DNA from 2 places in the Cellulosimicrobium sp. CpK407 genome. Region 1 is predicted to be linked to the other one. Evidence: riboswitches for the same ligand, from Rfam matches in the RefSeq annotation. Region 1 holds a riboswitch; the other holds the start of a gene.
The links. Region 1 has a riboswitch for ZMP and ZTP ahead of purH (bifunctional phosphoribosylaminoimidazolecarboxamide formyltransferase/IMP cyclohydrolase). Riboswitches for the same ligand answer to the same signal wherever they lie in the genome.

Region 1 (9,385 bases):
CGCGGCACCGACGACGCACAGCGCGAGGAGCTGGAGGGTCGCCGTCGTCGGGTCGTCGGCGAGCCAGCCCGCGATGACGGTCCCGAGCGCGGCACCGACCGCTCCGAGCGTGAGCGCGACGAGGGCGACGACGGCCAGCGGCCCGCGCAGGCGCCGCCAGTCCAGGCGGCGGGCGGGGTCGACGGGTGCGCGCGACGCACCCGCCGCCGGGGTGGGGTCCGGGGTGGTCGGGGGGTTCGGGGGCTGCTCGGTCGGCAGGGTGGCGTCGATCATGGCCCGTCGACCCTACGGCGCGGCACCCCCGCCGGCGCAGCGATTTTCCGCTCGGTCACCCATCCCCGGACGCCCCGCACCGCCGCTCCCGTCCGGGCCCCCGGAGCGTCCCCGGTCCCGCGGTCCGGACCGTGCCTCGGACCACGGGACCGGAGCCCGGCTCAGACGAGCCCGAGCTGCTCCACGGCCTGCCGCTCCTCCTGGAGCTCCGCGACCGACGCGTCGACGCGCCCGCGCGAGAACTCCGACAGCTCGACGCCCTGGACGATCTCCCACGACCCGCCGCGAGACACCACCGGGAACGACGAGATGAGACCCGTCGGGACGCCGTACGACCCGTCGGACACGACGCCCGCGCTCGTCCAGTCGCCGTCCGGCGTCCCGAGCACCCAGTCGCGCACGTGGTCGATCGCCGCGTTCGCGGCCGACGCCGCGGACGACGCGCCGCGCGCGTCGATGATCGCCGCGCCGCGCTTCGCGACCGTCGGGATGAACGTCCCCTCGAGCCACTCGCGGTCCTCCGCGAGCCGCGCGCCCGGGGTCCCCGCGACGTCCGCCTGGAAGATGTCCGGGTACTGCGTCGCCGAGTGGTTGCCCCAGATCGTCACCTTGCGCACCTCCGACACCGGCACGCCCGCCTTCTTGGCCACCTGCGTCAGCGCGCGGTTGTGGTCCAGGCGCGTCATCGCGGTGAACCGGTCCTTCGGCACGTCCGGCGCGTTCGACGCCGCGATGAGCGCGTTCGTGTTCGCCGGGTTGCCGACGACCAGGACGCGCACGTCGTCCGCCGCGCCCGCGTTGATCGCCTGGCCCTGCGGCTTGAAGATGCCGCCGTTGGCCTCCAGCAGGTCGCCGCGCTCCATGCCCGGACCGCGCGGGCGCGCGCCCACGAGCAGCGCGACGTTCGTCCCCTCGAACGCGGCGGTCGGGTCGTCGAAGATGTCGATGCCGGCGAGCAGCGGGAAGGCGCAGTCGTCGAGCTCCATCGCGGTGCCCTCGGCGGCCTTGACGCCCTGCGGGATCTCCAGGAGGCGCAGGCGCACGGGGGTGTCGGGGCCGAGCATCTGGCCCGACGCGATACGGAAGAGCAGGGCGTAACCGATCTGACCGGCCGCGCCGGTCACCGTCACGTTCACGGGGGAAGTCATGCGCTCACTCTCCCACAACGCGACCCGCCCGGACGCGCGGAGCGGCGCGCCCGCGGGGCGCACCCCGCCGCCAGGGTCCGGGGACGACGACGGCGGCACCCCCTGCACGAGGGGGCGCCGCCGTCGGGCGTGCGGAGGGCGATCAGCCCAGGCGCGCCTTGAGGTTCTCGTCGAGCGCGGCGAGGAAGTCCTCGGTCGTCAGCCACTCCTGGTCCGGGCCGACGAGGAGCGCGAGGTCCTTGGTCATCTGGCCGGCCTCGACGGTCTTGACGACGACGTCCTCGAGCGTCTGCGCGAACTCGGTGACCTCGGGCGTGCCGTCCAGCTTGCCGCGGTGCATGAGGCCACGCGTCCAGGCGAAGATCGACGCGATCGGGTTCGTCGACGTCGGCTTGCCCTGCTGGTGCTGGCGGTAGTGGCGCGTCACGGTGCCGTGCGCGGCCTCGGCCTCGACGGTCTGGCCGTCCGGGGTCATGAGGACCGACGTCATGAGGCCGAGCGAGCCGAAGCCCTGCGCGACGGTGTCGGACTGGACGTCGCCGTCGTAGTTCTTGCAGGCCCAGACGTAGCCGCCCTCCCACTTCATGGCCGAGGCGACCATGTCGTCGATGAGGCGGTGCTCGTACGTGAGGCCCTTCGCGGCGAACGCCTCGGCGAACTCGGCGTCGAACACCTCCTGGAAGATGTCCTTGAAGGCGCCGTCGTAGGCCTTGAGGATCGTGTTCTTCGTCGAGAGGTACACGGGGTACTCGCGCTGGAGGCCGTACGCGAACGAGGCGCGCGCGAAGTCGCGGATCGACTCGTTGAAGTTGTACATGCCCATCGCGACGCCGCCCTCCTCGGGCATGGTCACGACCTCGAACCTCTGCGGCTCGGAGCCGTCGGCCGGCTCGAACGTCATCGTGATCTTGCCGGGGCCGGGGACCTTGAAGTTCGTCGACTTGTACTGGTCGCCGTGGGCGTGACGGCCGATGATGATCGGCTTGTTCCAGCCCGGCACGAGGCGCGGGATGTTGGAGATGATGATCGGCTCGCGGAAGACGACGCCGCCGAGGATGTTGCGGATCGTGCCGTTCGGCGAGACCCACATCTTCTTGAGGCCGAACTCCTCGACGCGCGCCTCGTCGGGCGTGATCGTCGCGCACTTGACGCCCACGTTGTACTGCTTGATCGCGTGCGCGGCGTCGATGGTGACCTGGTCGTCCGTCGCGTCGCGGTTCTGGATCGACAGGTCGTAGTACTTGAGGTCCACGTCGAGGTACGGGTGGATGAGGCGGTCCTTGATGAACTGCCAGATGATGCGCGTCATCTCGTCGCCGTCGAGCTCGACGACCGGGTTGACGACCTTGATCTTGCCCATGCGCAGATCGCTCCAACTGTCGGGGACTGGTGCCCCCGGGAGCCGGACGGCGACCGTCGGCCCGTCGGGCCCGGTCCGTCGCACACAGGGGCGTTGCTGACCGCGGTCCAGGGTACTCGACTTCTCGACGTCAAGATACTTTCGGGGCTCCCGTCACCCGACCGCATCGTGAGACGGACCGTCCGTTCTCAGGTGGGGCACCGCCGATTTCCACACTTCTCCCGGGTGGTGGTGGCAAGATGCCCCCAGATGCCGGAATGGCCGGGCGCTCGGTCAGGCATCGTGCCGTCGTCCCGACCGCCTCCCGGTGCCGCACCGTGGCGGCCGGGCCCGGGACTGCCCGAAGTACCCACCGAACCAGACAGGATCATCATGTCCCAGGACACCACCGCTCCCGGCGCGCCGGAGGGCTTCGTCGAGGACCCGAGTCCCGCGCCCACCGAGGCCGTCGCCGTCGTCCAGCCGAGCCTCCTCGCGCGTCTCGGCGCCGAGGTCTTCGGCACGTTCTTCCTCGTCCTCGCGATCGTGGGTGTGGCGCTGTACACCTTCGTCAGCCAGCAGAACGCCCTGGCCGTCGGCCTGGCCGGTGGTATCGCGGTGGTCGCGGGCGCCGCCGCCGTGGGCAACGTGTCCGGTGGCCACTTCAACCCGGCCGTCACGCTCGGTGCCGCGATCGGCGGCCGCACCGCGTGGCGCGACGTCCTGCCGTACTGGGTCGCGCAGCTCGTCGGCGCGCTCCTCGCCGGCCTCGTCCTGCTCGCGACCGTGCCCTCCACGCTCCCGCAGCTCCTCGGCCAGGACGGCCGGGGCGGGGTGTTCGTCGCGACCGCCAACGGCTACGGCAGCTTCTCCTCGCTCTCGACGGCGTCGCAGGGCGGCACGGAGTTCGGCCTCGTGCAGGCGCTGCTCATCGAGACCATCGTCACCGCCGTGTTCGTGGGCGTGATCCTCGGCGTCACCGACAAGCGCGCGAGCGTCCAGTACGCGCCCGTCGTGATCGGCTTCACGCTGACCGCCCTCATCCTGGTCGCCGCGCCGATCACCAACGCGTCGATCAACCCGGCACGCTCGATGGCCTCGGCGGTCTTCGCCGGCGACGGGGACCTGTGGAAGCAGCAGTGGGTGTTCTGGGTCGCCCCGCTCCTCGGCGCCGCGATCGCGGGCCTGTTCTACCGTGCCTTCGCCTTCGCCCCCAAGCAGGACGACCTCCTCGGCGAGGACCAGGTCGTCACGCTGGCCGAGACCGGGGCCCCGGCGTACTCCGCGGCGGCCGGCGCGGCCGGTGCGGGCGCGGCCGCCGCCGTGGTCGAGGAGGAGGTCGTCGTCACGGACGAGAACGGCGACGTCGTCGCGGTCGAGGAGGTCGTCGAGGTCGTCGAGGCGGACGAGCCCGAGGCCCCGGCGACGAACGACGCCCCCGGCACGGACGAGGCCCCCAAGGCCTGACGTCCCGCACGCCCCGACGGGCCCGGACCGCGACCGCGGTCCGGGCCCGTCGTCGTCCGCGGCACCGCGTCCGGAGGGTCGCCCCCCCGGCCCCTCCCGGGGGGCGTGGGCAGGCGCCCGCGACGGGTCAGATCTCGCCCTGGTCGAGGGTCAGCGCGAGGAACGCCATGACGACCGCGGGCGCGAGGAAGAAGAAGACGTCCAGCCCGCGGGAGCGCACGGTGATCCCCACGGGACCCGGGCCCGGGACGGCCGCGCGGCACACGCCGGCCACCGCGAGCAGCCCGGCGAGCGTGAAGCAGCCGGCGCGCGCACCGACGAGCACCGCGACGAGCGTCGACACCGCGACGCCCGCGAGCACGAGCCACATCGCCGGCTGACGCGACGGGGCGAGGCTCGCAGGGGGTTCCGGGACCGGGGGCCGGGCCTCGTCGTCGGGACGCGCCCCCGCGGGGCGCCCGTCGTCTCCCGGCTCGTCGTCGACGTGGTGCCACGCCGGCACGAGCGTCGCCGGCGGCCGGTGCCGCGTCCCCCCGTCCGCGGTGACGTCGGTCACGCTGCTGCACCTTCCACGTCCGGAAGCCTACCGTCGTGGCCTAGCGTGACGTGCATGTCGTCCGCCGAGCCGCCGGTCCTCCCGCCACCTACCACGCACCGCGCGTCCCCTCCCGCGGCAGACCCGGGACCGCCCGCGTCGGTCGTGGTCGTGGGCGCGGGGCTCGCCGGCGCCCAGACCGTCGGCGCGCTCCGGCGTCGGGGGTACGCCGGGCGGGTGACGCTGCTCGGCGCGGAGGGCGTGCCTCCCTACGACCGGCCACCGCTCTCGAAGGAGCTCCTGAGCCGCCCGGGCCCGGCGTGGCTCGCCGAGGACCTCGGCATCGACGTCGAGGCGCTCGCCGACGAGGTGCGCCTGGCCGACCCGGCAGTGCGGCTGGAGCGCCGGGCGACGCCCGACGGCGCCGTCTGGGAGATCACGACGCGGTCGGGCGAGCGCCGGGCCGCGGCGGCCGTGGTGCTCGCGGTCGGCTCCACGCCCGTGCGGCCCGACGGCTGGGAGCACGCCCGCCTCCTGCACACGGTCCGGGACGCCGAGGCCCTCCGCGGCGCGCTGCGACCGGGGCTCCGCCTCGTGATCGTGGGCGCGGGCTGGATCGGCGCCGAGCTGGCAGGGGTCGCCGCCGGCGCGGGGGCGCACGTCACGGTCCTCGAGGCCGCTCCCGCCCCGCTCCGGCGCCAGCTCGGTCCGGCCGTCGGCGCGCACCTCGCGCCCTGGTACGCGGCCGTCGGCGCCGAGCTCGTGACCGGTGCCGCGGTGGCGGAGGTCCGGCCCGACGGCGTCCGGCTCGCCGACGGGCGCGAGCTGACGGCCGACCTCGTGCTGGCCGCCGTGGGCGCCCGCCCCGCGACGGACTGGCTCGACGGCACGGTCCCGCGCGACGTGCGCGGCAGCGTGCCCGTGGACGCCACCGGCGCCGTGCCGGGGCTGGCCGGGCTCTGGGCCGTCGGCGACTGCGCGACGCGCGAGCACCCGCTGCTCGGCGCGGTGCCCGGTGGCCACTGGTCCGCCGCCCTCCACGACCCGGACGCGACCGTCGCCGCGCTGCTCGGCGACGAGCCCGACGCTCCCGGGCACGCCCCGTACGTGTTCTCCCAGCAGCTCGGGCACGACCTCGCCCTGTTCGGCGTGCCCGACGAGGCCGACGACGTGCTCTTCCGCGGCGACCCGTCCGGCGGCCCGACCGGCCACGAGGGCTGGGCCGCGTTCTACCTCGCCCCGGGGACGACCTCCGGCTCCACCTCGGACGGCGGCACGACGGCGGACGGCGGCCCGGAGCGTCGGGTCACCGAGGTCCGGGCGGTCCTCCTGGTCGACTCGCCGCGCGACGTCGGCCCGGTCCGCAAGGCGATGAACCGCGCCGGCCGCCTCGGCGTCGACCTCGACGTCGCGCTCGACCCGACCCGGCGCCTCCGCGACGCCCTGGTCTGACGCCCGGCGCGCGGCGGCCCCGCCGGTCCGGAGACCGGCGGGGCCGTCGAGCAGGGCCGTGTCAGTGCGCGAAGTGGCGCGTGCCCGTGAAGTACATCGTCACGCCCGCGGCGCGCGCCGCCTCGATCACCTCGGCGTCGCGGATCGACCCGCCCGGGGCGACGACCGCGCGGACGCCCGCGTCGAGCAGGATCTGGAGGCCGTCGGCGAAGGGGAAGAACGCGTCGGACGCCGCGACGGCGCCACGCGCACGCTCCTCGCCGTCGGCGAGGGTGTTGGCGCGCTCGACCGCGAGACGGCACGAGTCGACGCGGTTGACCTGCCCCATCCCGACCCCGACGGCGGCCCCGTCGCGCGCGAGGAGGATCGCGTTGGACTTGGCGGCGCGGATCGCGCGCCACGCGAACGCGAGGTCCGCGAGGGTCGCGTCGTCGGCGGCCTCGCCCGTCACGAGGGTCCAGTGCTGCGGGTCGTCGCCGCCGGTGACGGTGCCGTCCTCCGCGGTCACGACGCCGTCGATGTGGTCGACCGTCTGGACGAGCAGACCGCCCGAGATCGGACGGAACTCGACGGGGTCGCTCTGCGCGCCCTCCGGGAGCACGAGGACGCGCAGGTTCTTCTTCGCCGCGAGGATCTCGAGCGCGCCGTCCTCGTAGCCCGGTGCCACGACGACCTCCGTGAACACGGGCTTGAGCGCCTCCGCGAGCTCGGTCGTCACCACCCGGTTCGCCGCCACCACGCCGCCGTACGCGGAGACCGGGTCGGTGGCGTGCGCCTTGCGGTAGGCGGCCGCGATGTCGTCGTCGGTCGCGACGCCGCACGGGTTGTTGTGCTTGACGACGGCGACGGCCGGGCCGGAGTGGTCGTACGCGGCCCGGCGCGCGGCGTCGGCGTCCACGTAGTTGTTGTAGCTCATCGCCTTGCCCTGCAGCTGGGTCGCCGTGGCGAGCCCGCCGCGCCAGTGCGTGTACAGCGCGGCCTGCTGGTGCGGGTTCTCGCCGTAGCGCAGGACGTCGGCCCGCTCCCAGGTGGCGCCCGTGAACGCGGGGAAGGCCACGTCGTCGGGCGCGTACGACGACGCGAACCACGACGCGACGGCGACGTCGTACTGCGCGGTGTGCGCGAACGCCTGCGCCGCGAGGCGCTTGCGCTGGGCGAACGTGAAGCCGCCCTCCTGCACGGCGGCGACGACGTCGTCGTACCGGGCCGGGTCCACGACGACGGCGACGCTCGGGTGGTTCTTCGCGGCCGCGCGGACCATCGAGGGACCGCCGATGTCGATCTGCTCGACGACCTCGTCGGGGCCGGCGCCGGACGCGACGGTCGCGGCGAACGGGTAGAGGTTGACGACGACGAGCTCGAACGGCGCGATGCCGAGCTCGTCGAGCTGCGCGAGGTGGTCGGCCTTGCGCGAGTCCGCGAGGATGCCGGCGTGCACGCGCGGGTGGAGCGTCTTGACCCGGCCCTCGAGGCACTCGGGGAACCCGGTGAGGTCCTCGACCTTCGTCACGGGCACGCCCGCGGCGGCGATCGTCGACGCGGTGGAGCCGGTGGAGACCAGCTCGACGCCCGCCGCGTGGAGCGCGGTCGCGAGCTCGACGAGGCCCGTCTTGTCGTAGACGCTCAGGAGCGCGCGCCGCACGGGGCGCTGCGCGTCGTCGGCGAGCTGGACGTCGGGGGCGGAGGGCACGTGCGGGGCCGGGTGGGACATGACGAGGGGCTCCTCTGGGTCGCGGTCGCCGCGTCGACGGACGCCGACGCGAGGCAGAACCCAGGCGCCCAGGCGGTCGACGCTCCAGCAGGTAGATCCGGCCGCTCCCCGGTGGTCGTTCCCACCCTCGCCAGTCGCGTCCGGGACGAGTCTACCGGGTGCCGCGCGGGCGGCTCAGGCGCCCGCCGACCGCCCGACGACGGCCCGGCGGCCCTCGACGCGCAGGCCCTCGCGCGCGGCGCGGCCGACCGTCTCGACGAGGAGCGCGCGCTCCGCGACCTTGATGCGCTCGTGGAGCGACGACTCGTCGTCGCCGTCCTCGACCGGGACGGCGACCTGGGCGATGATCGGGCCGGTGTCCACGCCGTCGTCGACCACGTGGACGGTGCACCCGGTGACGCGGACGCCGTACGCGAGCGCGTCCCGCACGCCGTGCGCGCCCGGGAACGACGGCAGGAGCGCCGGGTGCGTGTTGATCGTGCGGCCGGCGAAGCGCCCGACGAATGCCGGACCGAGGATGCGCATGAACCCGGCGAGCACCACGAGGTCCGGCCGGAAGACGTCGACGGCCTGCGCGACCGCCTCGTTCCACGCGGCCCGGTCGTCGAAGTCGCCCGGGGCCACGACGACGGCGGCGATCCCGGCCTCGCGGGCCAGGTCGAGGCCGCCCGCGTCGGCCTTGTCCGACACGACGCCCACGACGCGCGCCCCGTAGGCGGCGTCGTCGTGCGCGGCGAGGATCGCGGCGAGGTTGGAGCCTGCGCCCGAGACGAGGACGACGACGCGGGCGGCGGAGGTGGACTCGACGGGGTGGCCGGACGGCGTCTGCACGGTGCTCCTGCGGGTTCGGGGTGGCTCGGGGCGGCTCAGGTGGCTCGAGCGTCGGGCTCGGCGGAACAGGGAGGGCGCCCTCCCGGGCACCCGGTCTCCGATGGGAGAATGTACCGCGAGCCGCCCGACCGACCGAGGAGCTGCCCGTGGGCAACCCGTACGCACCGCCCCGTCCCGACGCGCCGCAGCACCCTCGTCCGGAGTCGCCGCAGCCGCCGGAGGAGGGCACGCGTCCGGGCGCTCCGGTCCCACCGGGCTCCGGCCCGGGCACGCCCCTCCCACCGCCCCCGCCCGGCCGGCCGGACCCGCTGACGCCCGGGGGCGGCCGTCCTCCGGCACCGCCCGAGCCCGCGGAGCCGGACCCCGAGCTCGCGCGGCAGGCGACGCGGCGCGTGCTCCACTTCGGCCTGCTCCTGCTCGCGGTGATCGTCGTGAGCACCATGCCGTTCCCGTGGCAGGCCGTGAGCCTCGCGCTCGCGCTCGGGGCGATCGTCGTGGGCGTCCGCGCGCTCGTGGCGGTGTGGCGGGCACGGGTGCGTGGTGCGCTCGTCCCGGCGCTGGGCATCGGCGTCGGGCTCTCCGCGATGCTCGCGCTGCAGATGGTCTCGACGCTCGTCACGTGGGACGTC
Region 2 (9,385 bases), on a different contig from region 1:
GCTCGTCGAGATCGCGAAGGCGCTGTCGAAGCGCGTCGACCTGCTCATCCTCGACGAGCCGACGGCAGCCCTGAACGACGAGGACAGCGCCCACCTGCTCGGTCTCATCGACCAGTTCCGCGAGGCGGGGATCACCTCGATCATCATCTCGCACAAGCTCAACGAGATCGCCGCCATCGCGGACCGCGTCACGATCCTGCGCGACGGCCGCACGATCGAGACGCTCGACCTCCGCGGCGAGGAGCCCGTGAGCGAGGAGCGCATCATCCGCGGCATGGTCGGTCGCGAGCTCGAGAGCCGGTTCCCCGCACGGGAGCCGTCCGTCGGGCGCGAGGTGCTGCGCATCGAGGACTGGACGGCCCACCACCCCGTCGACACCGAGCGCGTCGTCGTCGACCACGCGAACCTCACCGTGCACGCCGGTGAGATCGTCGGGCTCGCCGGTCTCATGGGTGCCGGGCGCACCGAGCTGGCCATGAGCGTGTTCGGGCACGCGTACGGGACGCGGATCTCCGGGCAGGTCTACAAGGACGGCGTCCCCGTCCGCACGCGGACGGTCGCCGAGGCGATCTCGCACGGGCTCGCCTACGCGACGGAGGACCGCAAGCGCTACGGGCTGAACCTCATCCAGACGATCCGCGAGAACATCTCGGCGTCCGCGCTCGGCAAGGTCGCCCGCTGGGGGTTCGTCCAGCGTGAGGAGGAGGCGACGGTCGCGGAGCGCTACCGCCGCGACTTCCGGATCAAGGCGCCCACGGTCGAGTCGCTCGCGGGCAAGCTCTCGGGCGGCAACCAGCAGAAGGTCGTGCTCGGCAAGTGGGTCTTCGCGGACCCCGACGTGCTCATCCTCGACGAGCCCACGCGCGGCATCGACGTCGGGGCGAAGTACGAGATCTACTCGATCGTCAACGCGCTCGCCGACGCGGGCAAGGCCGTCCTCGTGATCTCCTCCGAGCTGCCCGAGCTCCTCGGGATCTGCGACCGCATCTACGCGATGAGCCAGGGGCGGATCACGGGCGAGGTCTCCCGCGCCGAGGCGACCCAGGAGACCCTCATGCACTACATGACCATGGACAAGGGAGTCATCGACCGATGAACGCCGTCAGGGAGTACCTCGGCCGCAACGTCCGCCAGTACGGCATCGTCGCGGCGCTGCTCGTCATCGTCCTGCTCTTCCAGGTGCTCACCGACGGGCGCCTGCTCTACCCGAACAACGTCGCGAGCCTCGTGCAGCAGAACGCCTACGTCATGGTGCTCGCCATCGGCATGGTCATGGTGATCGTGGCCGGCCACATCGACCTGTCCGTCGGGTCGGTCGTGGCGTTCGTCGGCGGTCTGTGCGCGATCATGATGACCCAGTGGGACCTGCCGTGGCTGGTCGCGGTCGCGCTGTCGCTCGTCGTCGGTGCGCTCGTCGGCGTCTGGCAGGGCTTCTGGGTCGCGTACGTCGGGATCCCGGCGTTCATCGTCACCCTCGCCGGCATGCTCGTCTTCCGCGGCCTCGCGATCGTCCTCGTCGGGACCACGGTCGCCGGCCTGCCCGAGGGGTTCAAGGAGATCAGCAACGGCTCCGTGCCCAACTGGTTCGGCTTCGTCGGTGACCTCGACGTCGTCACGCTCGGCATCGGCGTGCTCGGCATCCTCGCGTTCGCGGTCGCGCAGTGGCGCTCGCGGACGTCGCTCCGCAAGCACGGGCTGTCGGTCGAGCCGATGGCGGCGTTCGTCGTCAAGATCGTCGTCGCGGCCCTGCTCATCGGCGTGGTCACGTACTGGCTCGCCCTGAGCGCGGGTGGCACGCCGATCGTGCTGCTCATCGTGGGGGCGCTCATCATCGCCTACTCGTTCGTCCTGAACCGCAGCGTGTTCGGGCGGCACGTCTACGCGATCGGCGGGAACCGGCACGCGGCCGTCCTGTCGGGGGTCAGCGCGCGCCGGGTCGACTTCGGCATCTTCGTCAACATGGGCGTGCTCGCGGCGGTCGCCGCCGTCATCACGACCTCCCGCGCCGGGGCAGGCGTGGCGGCGGCGGGCGTCAACTACGAGCTCGACGCCATCGCGGCGTGCTTCATCGGCGGCACCGCCGTGACGGGCGGGATCGGCCGCATCTCGGGGGCCATGATCGGCGCACTCATCATGGGCGTGCTCAACATGGGCCTGTCGATCATGGCGGTCGACGCGGCGTGGCAGCAGGCGATCAAGGGCCTGGTGCTGCTCGCGGCGGTCGCGTTCGACCTCGTGAGCAAGCGCCGGGCGTCCCTGCGCTGACGGGGACGGGCGGCGCGTCGTCGGGTGTCGTGCCCGACGGCGCGCCGTCGTCCCCCTCGGCCGGCCGGCACGTGGGTTAGGATCGACGCGTCGCGACTGGCGCCGCCCGGTGGAACTCGCCCGGGCAGGGTGGATCACCACCGGGGAGCGACACGCTGTGCAGACGACGGGTCGTTCGCCTGGGCCCCGGGTCACCCCCTGGTGGGGCGTACCCGGCGAGCCGGGAACGTGACCACCGACGACACACTGCCAAGCACCCGCGGAGGAGACGCCATGAGCGCCCAGCCAGCCGACAACGTCCTCGACACCCCGCTCGCCGAGCTCGACCCCGAGATCGCGGCCGTCCTCGACGGGGAGCTCGCGCGCCAGCGCGACACCCTCGAGATGATCGCGTCCGAGAACTTCGTCCCGCGCGCCGTCCTGCAGGCGCAGGGCTCCGTGCTCACCAACAAGTACGCCGAGGGCTACCCGGGCCGCCGCTACTACGGCGGCTGCGAGCAGGTCGACATCGCGGAGAACCTCGCGATCGCGCGCGCCAAGGAGCTGTTCGGCGCCGAGCACGCCAACGTCCAGCCGCACTCGGGCGCCACGGCGAACGCGGCCGTGCTCCACGCGCTCATCAACAAGGGCGACAAGATCCTCGGCCTCGAGCTGGCGCACGGCGGCCACCTCACGCACGGCATGAAGATCAACTTCTCCGGCAAGCTGTACGACGTCGCGGCGTACGGCGTGGACCCGCAGTCGTACCGCGTCGAGATGGACGAGGTGCGCAAGCAGGCCCTCGAGACGCGCCCCGACGTCATCATCGGCGGCTGGTCCGCCTACCCGCGCCACCTCGACTTCGCCGCGTTCCGCGAGATCGCGGACGAGGTCGGCGCGAAGCTCTGGGTGGACATGGCGCACTTCGCGGGCCTCGTCGCCGCGGGCCTGCACCCGTCCCCGGTGCCCTACGCGGACGTCGTCTCCTCCACGGTGCACAAGACGATCGGCGGCCCCCGCTCCGGCTTCATCCTGAGCAAGGAGGAGTACGCCAAGAAGATCGACTCCGCCGTCTTCCCGGGCCAGCAGGGCGGCCCGCTCATGCACGTCGTCGCCGCCAAGGCCGTCTCCTTCAAGATCGCGGGCTCGGACGACTTCCGCGACCGCCAGGAGCGCACGCTGCGCGGCGCGAGCATCATCGCCGACCGCCTCGCCCAGGCCGACGTGGCCCAGGCCGGCGTCTCCGTCCTCACGGGCGGCACCGACGTCCACCTCGTGCTCGTCGACCTGCGCCACTCCGCGCTCGACGGCCAGCAGGCCGAGGACCTCCTGCACGAGGTCGGCATCACCGTGAACCGCAACGCCGTGCCGTTCGACCCGCGCCCCCCGCGCGTCACGTCCGGCCTGCGCATCGGCACGCCCGCGCTCGCGACCCGCGGCTTCGGCGACGCCGAGTTCACCGAGGTCGCCGAGATCATCGCGACCGCGCTGCGCGAGGGCGCCGCGACCGACGCCGACGCGCTGCGCGCCCGCGTGCAGAAGCTCACGGCCGACTTCCCGCTGTACCCGGGCCTCCACCAGTGACCGCGCAGATCCTCGACGGCAAGGCGACCGCCGCGACCATCAAGGCCGAGCTCAAGGACCGCCTCGCGGTCCTCGCCGGGAAGGGCGTCGTGCCCGGCCTGGGCACGCTCCTCGTCGGCGACGACCCCGGATCGCAGTGGTACGTCGCGGGCAAGCACCGCGACTGCGCCGAGGTCGGGCTGTCCTCGATCCGCGAGGACCTGCCCGGCGACGCGACGCAGGAGGAGATCGAGGCCGCGGTCCGCCGCCTCAACGAGGACCCGGCCTGCACGGGGTACATCGTGCAGCTCCCGCTCCCGAAGGGCATCGACACCAACCGCGTGCTCGAGCTCATCGACCCGGCCAAGGACGCCGACGGGCTGCACCCGACGAACCTCGGGCGCCTCGTGCTGCGCGTCAACGAGGAGGTGACCTCGCCGCTGCCGTGCACGCCGCGCGGGATCATCGAGCTCATCGAGCGGCACGGGATCTCCCTCGCGGGCAAGGAGGTCGCGGTCGTGGGCCGCGGCGTGACCGTCGGCCGGTCGATCGGCCTGCTGCTCACGCGCCGGGCCGTCAACGCGACCGTGACGCTCACGCACACCGGGACGACGGACCTTGCCGAGCTCGTGCGCCGCGCCGACGTCGTCGTCGCGGCGGCGGGCGTCCGGGGCATCATCACGCGCGACATGGTGAAGCCCGGCGCCGTCGTCATCGACGTCGGTGTCTCGCGCGAGGTCGACCCGGAGACCGGCAAGAGCCGGGTCGTCGGGGACGCCGCGCCCGACGTCGCCGAGGTCGCGGGCTGGATCTCGCCGAACCCCGGCGGGGTCGGGCCGATGACGCGCGCGATGCTCCTCGCGAACGTCGTCGACGCGGCGGAGCGCGCTACCGCCTGAGCACGCCCCAGGGCGCGGCCGTGGGCAGTCCCGCGGCCGCGCCCTGCGGCGTTCCCGGGCTTGCCTGCAGGCGCTAGTCTGCGCGGGTGACGAGGGCGCGCATCGCGACGACGGCGGCGTACGCCGTGCAGGGCTTCGGGTTCGCGGTGGTGCTCACGAGCATCCCCGGGTACAAGGAACGGCTCGGCATGGGCGACGACGTCGTCACGCTCGTCGTGCTGGGCGTGTGCGTCCTCGCCGGGCTGGGCAGCGCGCTCTCCGGCGTCGTGGCGGCGCGGCGCGGCGCGCGGGCCGTGGTCGTGGGGGGTCTGCTGCTCGCCGCGGTCGCGGTCGCGGGCATCGGGACCGCGCCGTCGTGGCTCGTCTTCTTCGGGGCGATCGGGCTCTACGGGCTCGCGCTCGGCGCCGTCGACGCCGCGATGAACATGCTCGGGATCGACGTCGAGCGCGGGCACGGTCGCAGCCTGCTCGCCTCGTTCTACGCGGCCAACGCCGCCGGGGGCGTGCTGGGTGCGCTCGCCGTCTCGGGCAGCGCGCTCGTCGGGCTCGGTCAGCCGGTCGCGCTCCCGCTCGTGGCGCTGCTCGTCGCCGTGGGCGCCGGCTGGCTCGCGCTGCGGCTGCCCGACGGCGCCTCCACCGTCCCGGGTGCCGTGCCCCCGGGCGGGACTCCGGCCACCGAGCGGCCGACAGAGGCGGGCCCGGCAGCGGTCGCGGTGGCGGACGACGGTCGCGGCGCGCGAGCGCTCGGGACCGTGCCGTGGGTCGCGGCGGGCACGATCGCGCTCCTCGGCGCGGGGATGCTCGCGTTCCCCGTCGCCGACTCGGCCGTGTCGAGCTGGAGCGCGACGTTCCTGCGCGACGTCCTCGCGGCGAGCGCCGCCGCCGCACCCCTGGGGTACGCGGCGTACCAGGCGGCCCTCATCGTGTCGCGGCTCGTCGGGGACGGCCTCGTCGAGCGTCTCGGCCGGGTACGGGTCGTGCGGCTGGGCGGCACGCTCGGCGCCCTCGGGTTCGCCGTGGTGGCCGCGGCCCCCGCCTGGCCCGTCGCGGTGCTCGGCCTCGCGGCGACCGGGCTCGGGCTCGGCGTCGTCGCGCCCCTCGCCTTCTCGGCGATCGGGGACCGGGCCCGCGAGGCGGTGGCGGCGGGCTCGGTGAGCACCGGGCCCGCGACCCCGGGCGGGCGCGTCGAGGACGCCGGCGGGGTCGACCGGGTCGTCGAGGACGTGCTCGTCGACGTGGACGCGGGCGTGGCGCCGGTCGAACCTCCCGCCGGGATCGTCGCGACGGTCACCGACCGCGCGGTCGCGCGCCTCAACGTCTTCACCTACGCGGGCGCGGTGCTCGGCGGCGTGCTCACGGGCGTCTTCGCGACCGCCCACCACCTCCGGGTTGGGTTCGTCGTCCTCGCCGTGCTCGCCGCGGTGTCGGCGGTGCTCGCGGGCGCGTTCCGGCCCGCCCGCGTCGCCCTCGTGAGGGTGAGCGAGACCACGCCGCCCGCGTGACGAGAGGGAGCCGTCCTGTCGGTGGCGTGTGATGGGATGGCCGACGTGCCGCGGCCGTCCCGGCAGCCGAGCGCGACCGTCATCGAGGGAGGACGAGCCCACTTGCTTACCATCGCCACCGCCAACGTCAACGGGATCCGTGCCGCCTACCGTCGCGGGATGGACGCCTGGATCGCGTCCCGCACGCCCGACGTCCTGCTGCTCCAGGAGGTCCGCGCCCCCGACTCGATCGTGAACGACTTCCTCGACGGGTGGCACGTCGCGCACCAGGCGTGCGACATCAAGGGCCGGGCCGGCGTCGCCGTCGCGTCCCGGCTGCCCGTCTCGGCGGTGCGCGTCGGGCTGGGCGCCGGCGAGCCGGAGCCGCCCGTCGACACGGGCCGCTGGGTCGAGGCGGAGCTCGAGCTGCCCGACGGCGGTCGCCTCACCGTGGTCTCCGCGTACATCCACTCGGGCACCGTGAGCCAGCCGGAGACGATGGTCGCGAAGTACGCCTACCTCGAGAAGGTCACCGCGCGCCTGCGCGAGCTCGCGGCGACGGGGGAGAAGGTCCTGCTCGCGGGCGACCTCAACATCGCCCACCACAACGTCGACATCAAGAACTGGAAGGGCAACCTCAAGAGCGCCGGCTTCCTCCCGGAGGAGCGCGCGTACGTCGACGTCTGGCTCGACCAGGTCGGCCTCGTCGACCTCGGCCGCGTCCACGGCGGCGAGGGCCCCGGCCCGTTCACGTGGTGGTCGTGGCGCGGGCGCGCGTTCGACAACGACTCGGGCTGGCGCATCGACTACCAGCTCGCCACGCCCGCGCTCGCGGAGCGCGCCGTCAAGGTCGAGGTCGACCGCGCGCCGTCGCACGACGAGCGCTGGAGCGACCACGCGCCGCTCGTCGTCACCTACGACGTCTGAACGCCAAACCCGCTAGCATCCGACCGATACACAATCAACGGAGGCTAGTGTGGCACGACGAGTTGGACCTTCGGCGGCTTCAAGAGGCCATGCAGATTCCTGGGGTCCAGACGATCTGGTCGTTCAGTCCAGTGATATGGCACTCATGAACGTTGCGAGTCTCGCCCAGACTGGCGCTCTGGACCTCGACCCGAAGTACCAGCGCAGAAACCGTTGGGATCGTGAGCGTCAGAGTCGACTAATAGAGTCGTTCATCCTCAATGTTCCGGTTCCCCCGGTCTATCTCGCCGAAGAAGAGCGAGGTCGTTTCGCCGTTATTGATGGAAAGCAGCGCTTAACTGCGATATCTGAGTTCTTGCGCGGTTCGTATCGGTTATCTGGAATCGAACTACTTCCAGAGCTCCTGGGCGCAGACTTCTCATCTCTGCCGCTCGACGTGCAAGGATCACTTTCGATGCGACCGATTCGCGCCGTTATTGTGATGCGCAACACAAAGCCTTGGGTCAAGTATGAGGTCTTCTTGCGTTTGAACACTGGTGGCGAACCGCTGAACGCGCAGGAGGTTCGGAATGTTGCGGCAGCGAGCGGGTTCAACGACCTGATGATTGAGTTGGCGGAACATCCGCTGCTTCGCCAGCAACTCAAGATTCGAAACGAGCACTCACGCGCGTACGCTGATATGTCCGATGTCGAATATGTGCTGCGCTTCTTCACCATGCGTGAGGATTGGCGGCGCTTCGGTGGAGATCTCAGGCTGGCGCTCGACGCGTGTGCTCAGCGACACATGCTGGACGGCGTGGAAGAGATCAAGGGTCACCGCCGCCGATTTCTGAGAGTCCTCCACTACTGCGGCGAACTTTGGGGTCAGCACGCCTTTCAGCGGTTCGACGGCAGGCAATGGCGTGACCAAATGATCGGCGGTCTCTACGATGCCCAGACCGTAGCCGTCGATTCTCTGACCGACGAGCAACTAGATGCACTCACTAAGCGCAGAAGCACGGTCCTGGATTATACAAAGAGTGTTTCAGTGCACCCGGACTTCGATGCTGCAATTCGAATCTCGACTAACACTCCGAGCCGCGTGCATCATCGGGTAGCAACCATGACGAATATGCTGCACGCGGCATTGGAGTCTTGACCGTGGCGGCCGTAGACAGGCTGGAGAAGCGTCTAGCGGCGGTGGAGGAGGTGCTGGACGCGCTCAGCGCCGAAACACGTCCGGGCATGATCTCGGCATTGTCGCGCTCGGTGGCGCTTGAGTCTTTCATTGCACTCGAAGCGTACGTCGCTGATCGGACAACCGAGTACGCGGCCGCACTCACTGCGACGCGAATGAGTCCGTCGCAGAGCCCGATCGGCTCGGCGGCGTTGGGCCGCCGACTTGTTGCGGTGCTTGCGAAGAGACTTGTCGGCTCTGAGGCGGCGGCCGCCGAGCAGCTTCTAAAAGATGTCGCCGATTCTGTCGCATCGCTGTCGACCTCAGCGATGGTCGTCCATCCATTGCAGATGGGGTGGACGGGATCAAATCTCCAAGCAAGCGACATTCCGCCCTTGCTGGCGTTTGCGGGCTATAAGGAAGAGAAGGCGTGGTCTCAGCTCACGCACCTCTGGATGAGAATTGAAGGGCAGCAGCAGGCTCGCGTCAGCCTAAAGGGTATCTTTGAGGAATCCGCCGAGTTTCGTCATCACGCAGCCCATCGACCCGATGCTGTACTCCCGCTGCCAAACCTACTGACGCTTCCACGAAATGTCGCTCACTTTGCCTGTTCGTTTGATCTTCTGATGTGTATGGGTTTCCATGCGCTTCGGTCAAGTAGCCCGCAGAACCAGGTTCCGCCGCCTTCAGCGGCTTCGAGCAAGATGCGACGGGTCGTACATGGCCCAAAGGGATGGAGTGAGCTCGCTCCGGACTCTGGACGTTCTGTGAAGAGATCCGCTTCCCTCGAGGACGCGATAAAACTGGCAAGGTCACGGGCTCTCAAGAACGCAGAGTGTCTGATTGTTTCGGCGCCTTCGGGTCGCCTGTGTGAGTGGTCGTATCCGGCATTCGCTTGAGCGAGCGGTGCAGATGTCGTTCTAGGCGACGCGCTCGGCCGGTGCGGAGGGCGTCGCGAGGAGGAACCCGGGGGCCCCGAGGCCCTCGCGCTCGAAGGCGGCGCGGACGGCGTCGGCGACGGCCTCGACCTGGTCGGCGCGGACCAGCGCGATCGCGGAGCCTCCGAACCCCCCGCCGGTCATGCGCGCGCCGAGGGCACCGGCCACGCGCGCGGC

Region 2: linked by a shared signal. The riboswitch ahead of glyA (serine hydroxymethyltransferase) and the one ahead of purH (bifunctional phosphoribosylaminoimidazolecarboxamide formyltransferase/IMP cyclohydrolase) in region 1 are both predicted to bind ZMP and ZTP.

What each region holds. Positions count from the first base shown of each region.
Region 1 is NZ_JBGNYC010000061.1:15,507-24,891, forward strand. Features, by position in the region: gene ABWU78_RS18870 (ATP-binding cassette domain-containing protein) at 1-273, opposite strand, end outside; gene ABWU78_RS18875 (malate dehydrogenase) at 435-1,421, opposite strand; gene ABWU78_RS18880 (NADP-dependent isocitrate dehydrogenase) at 1,564-2,781, opposite strand; gene ABWU78_RS18885 (MIP/aquaporin family protein) at 3,154-4,227, shown strand; gene ABWU78_RS18890 (DUF3017 domain-containing protein) at 4,355-4,783, opposite strand; gene ABWU78_RS18895 (NAD(P)/FAD-dependent oxidoreductase) at 4,838-6,214, shown strand; gene purH (bifunctional phosphoribosylaminoimidazolecarboxamide formyltransferase/IMP cyclohydrolase) at 6,276-7,925, opposite strand; ZMP/ZTP riboswitch at 7,985-8,073, opposite strand; gene purN (phosphoribosylglycinamide formyltransferase) at 8,100-8,756, opposite strand; gene ABWU78_RS18910 (hypothetical protein) at 8,903-9,385, shown strand, end outside.
Region 2 is NZ_JBGNYC010000083.1:3,261-12,645, reverse strand. Features, by position in the region: gene mmsA (multiple monosaccharide ABC transporter ATP-binding protein) at 1-1,096, shown strand, start outside; gene mmsB (multiple monosaccharide ABC transporter permease) at 1,093-2,265, shown strand; ZMP/ZTP riboswitch at 2,348-2,457, shown strand; gene glyA (serine hydroxymethyltransferase) at 2,539-3,828, shown strand; gene ABWU78_RS20570 (bifunctional methylenetetrahydrofolate dehydrogenase/methenyltetrahydrofolate cyclohydrolase) at 3,825-4,706, shown strand; gene ABWU78_RS20565 (MFS transporter) at 4,793-6,208, shown strand; gene ABWU78_RS20560 (exodeoxyribonuclease III) at 6,311-7,114, shown strand; gene ABWU78_RS20555 (DUF262 domain-containing protein) at 7,251-8,252, shown strand; gene ABWU78_RS20550 (hypothetical protein) at 8,303-9,169, shown strand; partial or broken gene galK (galactokinase) at 9,191-9,385, opposite strand, start outside.